Regions from separate parts of the Synechococcus sp. R5-15 genome, predicted to be linked through region 2. Evidence: predicted binding sites of a transcription regulator. Region 2 holds the regulator's gene; each other region holds the start of a gene.
What was found. Region 2 encodes NtcA, which controls nitrogen genes in cyanobacteria. Its sites were predicted from a motif close to GTANCNNNNGNTAC; they were not measured.
Positions count from the first base shown of each region.

Region 1: a site for NtcA is predicted at 1,354-1,367, ahead of urtA (urea ABC transporter substrate-binding protein). Genes of this name have one in related genera too.
Region 3: a site for NtcA is predicted at 1,211-1,224, ahead of NW839_RS10600 (circularly permuted type 2 ATP-grasp protein). Genes of this name have one in related genera too.

Region 1 covers NZ_JANSIK010000070.1:26,428-29,707, reverse strand. Annotated here, with positions in the region: gene NW839_RS06650 (S9 family peptidase) at 1-1,240, opposite strand, end outside; gene urtA (urea ABC transporter substrate-binding protein) at 1,622-2,896, shown strand; gene urtB (urea ABC transporter permease subunit UrtB) at 3,001-3,280, shown strand, end outside.
Region 2 covers NZ_JANSIK010000054.1:4,280-7,559, reverse strand. Annotated here, with positions in the region: gene eno (phosphopyruvate hydratase) at 1-918, opposite strand, end outside; gene ntcA (global nitrogen regulator NtcA) at 1,157-1,831, opposite strand; gene NW839_RS05505 (M61 family metallopeptidase) at 2,129-3,280, shown strand, end outside.
Region 3 covers NZ_JANSIK010000119.1:12,555-15,834, reverse strand. Annotated here, with positions in the region: gene NW839_RS10605 (glycosyltransferase family 39 protein) at 1-1,142, shown strand, start outside; gene NW839_RS10600 (circularly permuted type 2 ATP-grasp protein) at 1,284-2,741, shown strand; gene NW839_RS10595 (gamma carbonic anhydrase family protein) at 2,763-3,280, opposite strand, start outside.

The DNA of each region.
Region 1 (3,280 bases), on a different contig from region 2:
CCCCGGTGGGCCCGCCGTGGCTTTTCACCAATAGGGGTGGCTTTTCGCCAGCAGGGGCAACAAAGTCGCGGTTCTTGGGGGGATAGAAGAAAGCATAGGCCACTGCCTTGCCGCCGCCGGTGGGAAAAACAATGGGCTCTGGGATCGACAGATAGTCGGGATCCACCGCCACGCTGCTGGAACGGGCCACCACCTCCACTTGGCTGGAGGGTAAGTCTAGGCAGACCAAGGCAGTGGCTTCCGTCGGGGATCCGGCCAGGAAAGCGGCTTTTTCCCCACTTACCTGCAGATTGTGGATCTCGGTGTAGGGCAAAGGGATCTCTTCCTGTTGCCCCGACTGGGGATCCAGGTAGGCCAAATGGCACAGACCCCCCTGTTGGTAGCAGGCCAGAATGCGCCCATCCCCAGCAAAGCCGTAGGTGCTCAGGCCAAACACCCACTGCGGCTCTCCAAACTCCGCTTCCATAGGGCAGAGGGGAATGGGGCCCTGGGGATCCCAGCGATAGAGGTTCCACCAGCCGCTGCAATCGGAAACAAAGTAGAGATCCCCCTCCGGTGACCACTGGGGCTGGAAGATCGACTCGGCAGGGCCACCGGCTAGCTTTTGGGGCTCTCCTAGAGTGCCATCTGCTGCCACCTCTGCTCGCCACAGTTCCGTCCCATCCCAGGGCATCTGGGGGTGATCCCAGGTCAGCCATACCAAGGTCTGGCCATCGGGGCTGAGGCGAGGGTTGGCATAGAAATTGTGCCCAGAGGCCAAAACGCGCTGGGATCCGCTTTCCAAGTCAATCGAGACAAGGCTGTTTTCCGGCTCTCCCTGGCGGCTGTGATCCTCCCGCACACAGAGGATGCGTCCACGCGCCCGATCCACCACCCCGTCGGCGTAGCGATAGGGGCCTGCTTCTGTCAGGGGCTGGGGATCTGAACCCGGCAGCAGGCGGTAGAGCCGTTGGTCAGCGAAGTTGCAAAAATACACTACCCCTGCCGACACCCAATAAGCTCCACCCCCATACTCATGCACCCGTGTCCGCACATTGAAAGGTGCCGGTGTCAGCTCCACCAGGATCCCGTCGGCAGAGCGCCGCATCAACACATTGCGCCCTTTTTCTTGCGGGCGGCCCTCCGTCCAGTAGAGATCCCCCTGATCCCAAACCATCTGTCCCAAGCGCAGGGATCCCGTCACCACCAGGTCAGCGGTAATCGGGGATCGCCAAGATCCATAGCCGGCCTGTTGCACCATAAGCTGTTAACTCTCAACTAATTCTCGACCCCAGAACCCCTATTATGCCGGCAGCAAGGGATCCCTGCCTCTGCCTGCAGCCTGCGGGGAAAGGGCTCGGATTCTGGGAAAAGGTATCCCACGATACAATTCTCTCCGGGCCGAATGGGTTTGATGGAACACGTTAAGGCAACAGGGACGCACGACGCTTTCTCGACTGCAGGATTAGCCTTTTCCTCTGTTGATGTTGGGAAGGCATTCGGTGAAAGCCTCAGCTGAGCGCAGTTGGGCAGGTTCAACACATGGGCGAGGTGATGAGCTAGGTGCTTCCCCCCGTTGGCCGGGCTGCTGCAACTGTACTTCTTAACACCCTTTGCACTCACTTCGTTTCGGAGATCACCGATGGCTCAATCTTTTAATCGTCGTCAAGTGCTGAAAATGGGCGCTCTGGCCGGAGCCGGGGCTGCCCTAGGGCCGCAGATCTGGGTGAAGCGATCCGTGCCCGCCTACGCCCAGGGAGAGACCATCCGCGTTGGCATTTTGCACTCCCTTAGCGGCACCATGGCCATTTCAGAAACCAGCGTGGTGGATGCGGAAAAGCTGGCCATCAAAGAGATCAATGCCGCCGGTGGGGTTTTGGGCAAGCAGATCGAGCCGATTATCGAGGATGGCGCTTCCGATTGGCCAACCTTTGCGGAGAAAGCCACCAAATTGATCGATGTGGACAAGGTGGCAACGGTATTCGGCTGCTGGACTTCGGCCAGTCGCAAAGCGGTTTTGCCGGTGTTTGAATCCAAGCAGCACCTGCTCTGGTATCCCGTGCAGTACGAAGGACAAGAGTGCTCCAAAAACATCTTCTACACCGGCGCTGCCCCCAACCAGCAGATCGAGCCTTCGGTGGAATGGCTGCTCAAGAACAAGGGCAAAGAGTTCTTCCTGGTGGGATCCGACTACGTGTTCCCCCGCACGGCCAACACCATCATCAAGGCCCAGTTGGAAGCCCTGGGGGGCAAAGTGGTGGGTGAAGACTATCTGCCTTTGGGCAGCACAGAAGTTACCCCCATCATCAGCAAGATCCGGGCCGCTCTTCCCAATGGCGGTGTGATCTACAACAGCTTGAACGGCGACAGCAACGTGGCCTTTTTCAAACAACTGGAAGGGGCAGGGCTGGGGCCAGATCGCTATCCTTCCATGTCCGTCAGCATTGCTGAAGAAGAGGTACAGGCCATCGGCCCCGAATTCTTGGAAGGGCACTTCGCCGCCTGGAACTACTTTATGACGGTGGATACGCCTGCCAACAAGAAGTTTGTGGAGGCTTTCAAGGCAGAATACGGCCAAAACCGCGTCACCAACGACCCGATGGAAGCCGCCTACATCATGGTTTACATCTGGAAGCAGGCAGTGGAAAAAGCGGGAACAGTGGAAATCGACGCCGTGCGGCAGGCAGCCTATGGCCAGACCTTTGATGCCCCAGAAGGCTTGGTAACCATGAACACCAATCACCACCTGACCAAGTATGTGCGGATCGGCCAGGTGCGCTCTGACGGTTTGTTTGATGTCATCTTTTCTACGGATGCCGTGGAGCCGCAGCCCTGGAACCAGTTTGTGGCAGAGACCAAGGGCTTTGCCTGCGATTGGTCAGATCCGGCCAAGGGCGGTCGCTACAAAGTCAGCTAGTCCTGGCCAGGGCTGGGATCCCTTGCCGTTTGGATAGGGTCGGGGATCCCGCCTAGATGCTCGGTTAGCCTCCCTAGTTTAGTTGGAAGGAGGATCCCCTGCCCATGACCTTGCTCCTGGACAGCTTGTTCAACGGCATTAGCATTGGCACCGTCTTGCTAATAGCCGCCTTGGGCTTGGCCATTGTTTTCGGCCTCATGGGGGTCATCAACATGGCCCATGGGGAGCTGATGATGTTGGGGGCCTACACCACTTTTGTGGTTCAAAATGCCTTTCGTCCCCTAGGGGATCCCTGGCGGGATCTGTACATCTTTCCAGCTTTGGTAGCTGCCTTTGCCGTCACGGCTCTGGTGGGACTAGCCCTGGAGCGGGGGGTGATCCGCT
Region 2 (3,280 bases):
TACCCGGGATCCCAGTTGAGCGGTCATGGCTTGCCAACCGGCCCAGTCTTCTTCCGCTAGCCCATCTTCAATGGAAAGGATGGGATAGTTGGCCAGCAGTTGCTGGTAGTAAGCCACCATCTCAGCCGCGCTGCGGGCTTTGCCCTCAAAGTGATATTGCCCATCCTGCAGCAGCTCGTTGGCGGCCACATCCAAGGCCAAGGCGATATCTGCTCCCGGTTTGTAGCCTGCCTGTTCAATAGCCGTCATCAGCAGATCCAAAGCCGCCGCATTGGAGTCGAGATCAGGAGCAAACCCCCCTTCATCCCCCACACCGGTGGACAGCCCCTTCTGCTGCAGCACTTGTTTTAGTACCGCAAACACCTCAGCCCCGTAGCGCAGCGCCTCGCGAAAGCTGGCCGCTCCAATGGGCACAAGCATAAATTCTTGAATATCGACGTTGTTGTCGGCGTGGGCGCCGCCGTTGAGCACGTTCATCAGCGGCACCGGCAGCAGGTTGGCAAAAGGCCCCCCCAGGTATTTGTAAAGAGGCAAGCCCACTGCTTCCGCAGCCGCTTTGGCTGTCGCCAGAGAAACTGCCAAAATAGCGTTGGCCCCCAGGCGGGACTTGTTGGGGGTGCCGTCCAGGTCGATCAGCAACTGGTCAATACGGGCTTGGTTGAGGGCATCTTCTCCCTGCAGCTCCGACTGGATGGGGCCAAGGATGTTTTCCACCGCCCTCAGCACACCCTTACCGCCGTAGCGTTTGGGATCCCCATCCCGCAGCTCATGGGCCTCGAAGGTACCGGTCGAGGCACCGCTGGGAACCTGCGCCAAGCCCGTTGCTCCATTGGCTAGACCCACCAGGGCTTCTAGGGTGGGACGCCCTCGCGAGTCGAGGATCTCATGGGCGGTAATCCACTCGATGGCTGTTTCCACAGTTACACCTCAGCAATTGGCTAGATAGCTCTGGCCAAAGCCAGATCCCCCCATAGACTAGTAGGTTTTTGCCCGCGATCCGGTCAGCTTCCAGAAAACTTTAAGTCTGTCCTTCGGGCACAGAGATTCTTCAAGGCTGCAGCAGTAGATTGAACATAGGCCGGCCAGAGCTTCAACCAACCATCGAGCGGGGTTTGCCTGGGCAAGGTGCTGCTCAGGAAGTGTTCTCCTCTTCCTTCTAGGCAAAGCGATGGCTCAGCCGCATCGGGTCGTGTACGGTGATCTTCTTCTTGTGAATGGAGATGTACTTCTTCTTGCGCAGCTCTCCCAACAGGCGGGTGATGGTGACGCGGGTTGAGCCAATGGCTTCGGCAATGGCCTGGTGAGACAGCTTGAGATCAATGGTGACCCCATCCGGGCCAGGCACTCCGAAATCGCGACAGAGGATCAACAAAAAGCTGACCAGACGGGATCCCATGTCGCGATGAGCCAGTGTCTCGATCATCATCTCCGTTTGCAAAATGCGGGACGACAGGCTTTTAACCAGCAACATGGCCAGTTCGGCGTTCTCCTGTAGGGATTTTTCCACCTGCTCGATCGGCAGAGAGAGCAACTCAGTAGGCGTAAAAGCCACCGAGTGATAAAAGCGATCAGAGCGCTGTCCTGTGATAAAGGAGAGCACGCCGAAGATGCTGTTTTCGCGTAGGAGGGCGACGGTGATTTCCTCCCCCATTTCGTAGACCCGCGAGAGCTTAACGGCTCCCTTCACCAAAAAGTAAACCCGCTCCGCCGGATCCCCTGGAAAAAAAATGGTCTTCCCGCGCTCAAACGTTTCGATAACCGGAGGATGGTGAGGGCCTCCCAATTGCTTGAAGGCTGTGATCAGAGATTTTTCCGCTACGGCCACCGCCATACTCATCAACCTTTTAAGGTCAGTTTATACCTAAGATCAACCTACTAAGATCAATCTAGAAGCATTAGGCTAGGTTGCAACCCATTGACTTCAGAATCTATGACGATACCAAGATTTACCCTAAAGTAGAAGGTTCTGCCTAGGTATCTTTGTAGCACGCGCTACGTTTTTAAGTCTCGTTGCTGCTCTCCAGCCAAAGGCAGAGGTTAGGATAGGAGCCATTGTCGCTGGGGGTTGCGTCGGCCCTTGGCGGTAGAGAGTGGAGTGGGTTGGAACATTCTATCTATCTATCTATCTATGGGGAGCCCGGAGGCTGTTGTTGCTGAACCTTCTCGGCTGAGCCGCCAGCATTTCACGGTGCGGATGCCGGATCCGGCCAATCACCTCCTGGAGGTGGAGCTGCTGCTCCGAGAGGTGGAGCCAAAGATGCCTTTGCGGCTGCGGCTGCCGGTGTGGACGCCGGGATCCTACTTGGTGCGGGAGTATGCCCGTCATGTGCAGGAGTTTCAGGCGGCAACTGAGCAAGGGATCCCTTTGGCCTGGCGGAAGGTGGACAAGAACACCTGGCAGATCGATCCGCCGGGCTGTTCTGCCGTGAAGGTGTGCTACCGGGTCTATGCCTATGAGCTGACGGTGCGCACAAACCATCTGGATTTGACCCACGCCTATTTCAACGGGGCAGCGCTGTTTCTCTACGTGCCCGGTCGCGAGCGGGAACCTTACACCTTGACGGTGATCCCCCCCAAGCCCGATTGGCGCATCGCCACCAGTTTGCGGCCTTTGATCTCCTCTTCTGGGGATCCCGCTTCCGGCCAGTCTTTTGTGGCAGAGGACTATGACGAGCTGGTGGATAGCCCGGTGGAGGTGGGCCTGCATCGGATGCAATCGTTTGAGGTGGAAGGGATCCCCCATTACTTTGTGGTTTGGGGGGCGGGCACTCTGGATGTGGAGCGGGCTGTCGCTGATGCTAAGGCGATTGTCAAAACCACAGCCGCGTTTTTCGGTGGGCTACCCTACGACCGCTACTGGTTCATTGTGCATTTGTCGCCGGGAGGATTTGGTGGCCTTGAGCACAAGTACAGCACCACCCTTCTTTACTCTGGGCTGGAGCTGCATCAGCCGGAGTCCTATCGGCGCTTTTTGTCTTTGCTGGCCCACGAGTTGTTTCATGCCTGGAATGTCAAGCGTCTGCGTCCGCTGGCATTGGAAAAGATCGACTACAACCAAGAAAACTATCTGGAATGCCTGTGGTTTTGTGAGGGAGCGACCAGCTACTACGAAAATGTCATCTTGTTGAGGGCAGGGATCCTCAGTGCCGGCGATTTCTTGAAGATTCTTTCCGAACAGATTGGCCGCTTGCAGCGTACTCCGGGCCGGGCTGTGCAATCGCTGCGGGAGTCCAGCTTCGATACCTGGATCAAACTCTACCGCCCCCACGAAAACACCCTC
Region 3 (3,280 bases), on a different contig from region 2:
ATCCCCTGTTGCTCTATCTGGGGGGAGGAGCGGCGGCTTTCTCCCTCTACGGCTATTTGCCGGGGCGGGTGGTGATCCTGCTGGGGTTGCTGTTTGGAGTTCTGTACCTGCTCCTGGGCCGGGAGGATCTCCGAGGAGAAAACAAGCAAGCTAATCCCCTCTGGGTCCTGGCTAAGCTGACGGTGCCCGCGGCGCTGGGCTTTTTTCTGGTGGCTGGGCCCATTCTGGTGGCCACGGTCACAGCACCTGCGGTGAGCGCCGAGTACTCTCGCCAACAATTTCTCTTTTTCCCGGAAGGGCGGGCGTTACAACAGATGTGGGTGAATGCGGCTACGCCAGAGGAGGCGGTCTGGCGCAACATCTTCAACGGCCTGAGTATGTTCAACGACCCCGGCCAGCACGACCGCGGCTACATCTATCCCAACTACGGCCATGCTTTTGTGGATCCCTTGACGGGGGCTTTGATCTGGCTGGGGCTGGGATCCGGCCTCTACCGCCTTTTCAAGAAGCGCAGCCAACCCCACGACTGGCTGTGTATCGGCAGTTTCCTGTTTCTTTACTTGCTCTTTAGCTTTGCCATCACCAAAGCCCCCAACTACACCCGCCTGCTGGTGATCCTGCCCTTTGTAGCCTATCTAACCTTGGAAGGGATCCAAGTGCTGGCAGGTCTCCTGGAACGCTGGGGATCCCGGGCCGGGAGTTGGCTGCCGGCGGCGGCGATGGCGGGGGCAATCCTGCTGATTGGGGGGTGGAACCTGGCCATTTTTGGAGACTTTGTCCACAAAGGCTGGACGCAGGGCAACGATGTGGGGGCCACCGGGCGCTATGTGGCAGCTCGCCAAATGGATCCCGACTACCGCTTCTATCTGGCCGCCAGCGCTGCCTACCCCTATTTCGGCTGGGGGGAACCCCACTATTGGCAAAGCTGGATCCAATTTTTTGCCGGACGGGAACAAAAGGTAGCGGTGTTTTCCCCTGAGGTGTTGCCCATCCAGGCGCTGGAGCCACCGTTTACCCTGTTCATGAACGAGTGGGTATGGGATCAGCAAGGGGCAGAACTGCAACGGCGTTTTCCCAGCGGACGGTTGCACCGGATCCCTGCTGAGCGGGGGCTATGGGCCTTTGAGGTGGCGGATCCCTAGAGCTCCCCCCCTGGTTTGGCCAACCCACTGTTCGCGGGACGGAGTCCTTTCTTTTTACCAGGCTAAAAGTAGCTGAAAGCACATTATGCAGATCCAGAGCCCCCAACAGTAGAAGAAGATAGCGTTCCAGGGATCCCAGACGTGCGTTTTGATGCCTACGACCCGGGCGAGGGGTTTTACGACGAGCTGTTTTTGGGGCGTAACCAGCCCCGTCCTGAGGCGATCCCGCTGATTGAGCGCATTCATTCTCTGGAAGAAGGGGAACTGCAGCAGCGGCAAGCGGCGGCGCAGGCGGCCCTCTTTCAAATGGGGGTGACCTTCAACGTCTATGGCGATAGCCAGGGCACGGAGCGAATTTTCCCCTTTGACATCATTCCCCGCATTGTCTCGGCTTCCGAGTGGCAGCGGCTGGAGAAGGGTCTCAAGCAGCGCATCCACGCCCTCAACCTGTTCATCGACGATGTCTATCACGACCAGAAGATCCTTAAGGATGGGGTGATCCCTGCCGAGCTGATCGAAACGGCCAAGGGATTTCTGCGGCCCTGTGTGGGGCTCAACCCGCCGGGGAGAATTTGGTGCCACGTCACCGGCACCGACCTGGTGCGGGATCGGGACGGGACTTGGTACGTGTTGGAAGATAACCTGCGCTGTCCGTCGGGAATCTCCTACGTGCTGGAAAATCGGCGGGTGATGAAAAGCACCTTTCCCTCCCTGTTCAACACCATGGGGATCCGCCCGGTGGACGACTACCCTAGCCATTTGTTGGATACTCTGCTTAACCTGGTGCCGCACCTAGCCAACCCAACGGTGGTGGTGCTCACCCCCGGCATCTACAACTCCGCCTACTTCGAGCATTCTTTCCTCGCCCAGCAGATGGGGGTGGAGCTGGTGGAAGGGCGGGATCTGGTGGTGGCAGATGGCTATTTGCAAATGCGCACCACCAAGGGGCTGCAGCGGGTGGATGTGATCTACCGCCGTATCGACGACGACTTCATCGATCCGCTGGCCTTTCGCCCCGATTCTCTACTGGGGGTTCCGGGCCTGTTTGAGGTTTATCGGTCAGGGCGGCTGGCGATTGCCAACGCTTTGGGAACAGGGGTGGCGGACGACAAGGTGATCTACGCCTATGTGCCGCAGATGATCCGCTACTACCTGGGAGAAGAGGCCATTTTGCCCAACGTGCCCACCTACCTCTGCTGGGATCCCAAGGATCAGGCGTACGTACTGGAAAACCTGGACAAGCTGGTGGTGAAGGCAGCCAACGAGTCAGGCGGCTATGGCATGCTGATGGGATCCCAGGCTACACCGGCAGAGCGGTCTGCTTTTGCTGAGAAAATCCGCGCCCAGCCGCGCAACTACATCGCCCAACCCACCCTGTGCCTTTCTCGCGTGCCCACCTTGGTGGATCGGGGAGAAGGCCCCTGTCTGGAGCCCTGTCATGTGGACTTGCGGCCCTATATCCTCTACGGCAAAGAGATCTACGTTCACCCAGGGGGGCTGACCCGCGTCGCCCTCAAGAAGGGATCTCTGGTGGTGAACTCCTCCCAGGGGGGCGGCAGCAAAGATACCTGGGTGCTCTGCGCGGATCCCGGCTGTTGAGAGACGGCTGGCAAAATAGGTTCAGAGCCGCTCGCCCGAACCTCTGCTCCACCGGCCAAAGCGGCTGGCATGCTGAAGCGCCAAATCCACGTAGTGCTGGGCGTGAAGGCGCAGTTGCTCGACCTCTTCCTCGGTGAGGGTGCGGATAACCTTGGCCGGGATCCCCGCCGCCAAAGAGTGGGGTGGCACAGACCGGGTGACCACTGCTCCAGCTCCCACCATGCTGCCTGCCCCGATGGTGACCCCGTTCAAGATAATGGCCCCAATCCCGATCAGACATCCCCCCTCGATGTGGGCACTGTGGATGACCGCTCGATGGCCTACGGTCACTTCCTCGCCAACCAGGGTCGGCTGTCCGGGATCCCCGTGCAGAATGGCTCCATCTTGGATATTGCTGCGGCGGCCAATCACAATGGGCGAGAGATCCCCCCGCAAGATGGCCCCGTACCAGATGCTCACCGCTTCCGCAAGTTGGACATCGCCGATCAGTGTGGCATTGGCGGCAATAAAGGCTGCCTCATCTACTCCCGTCGGCTGCC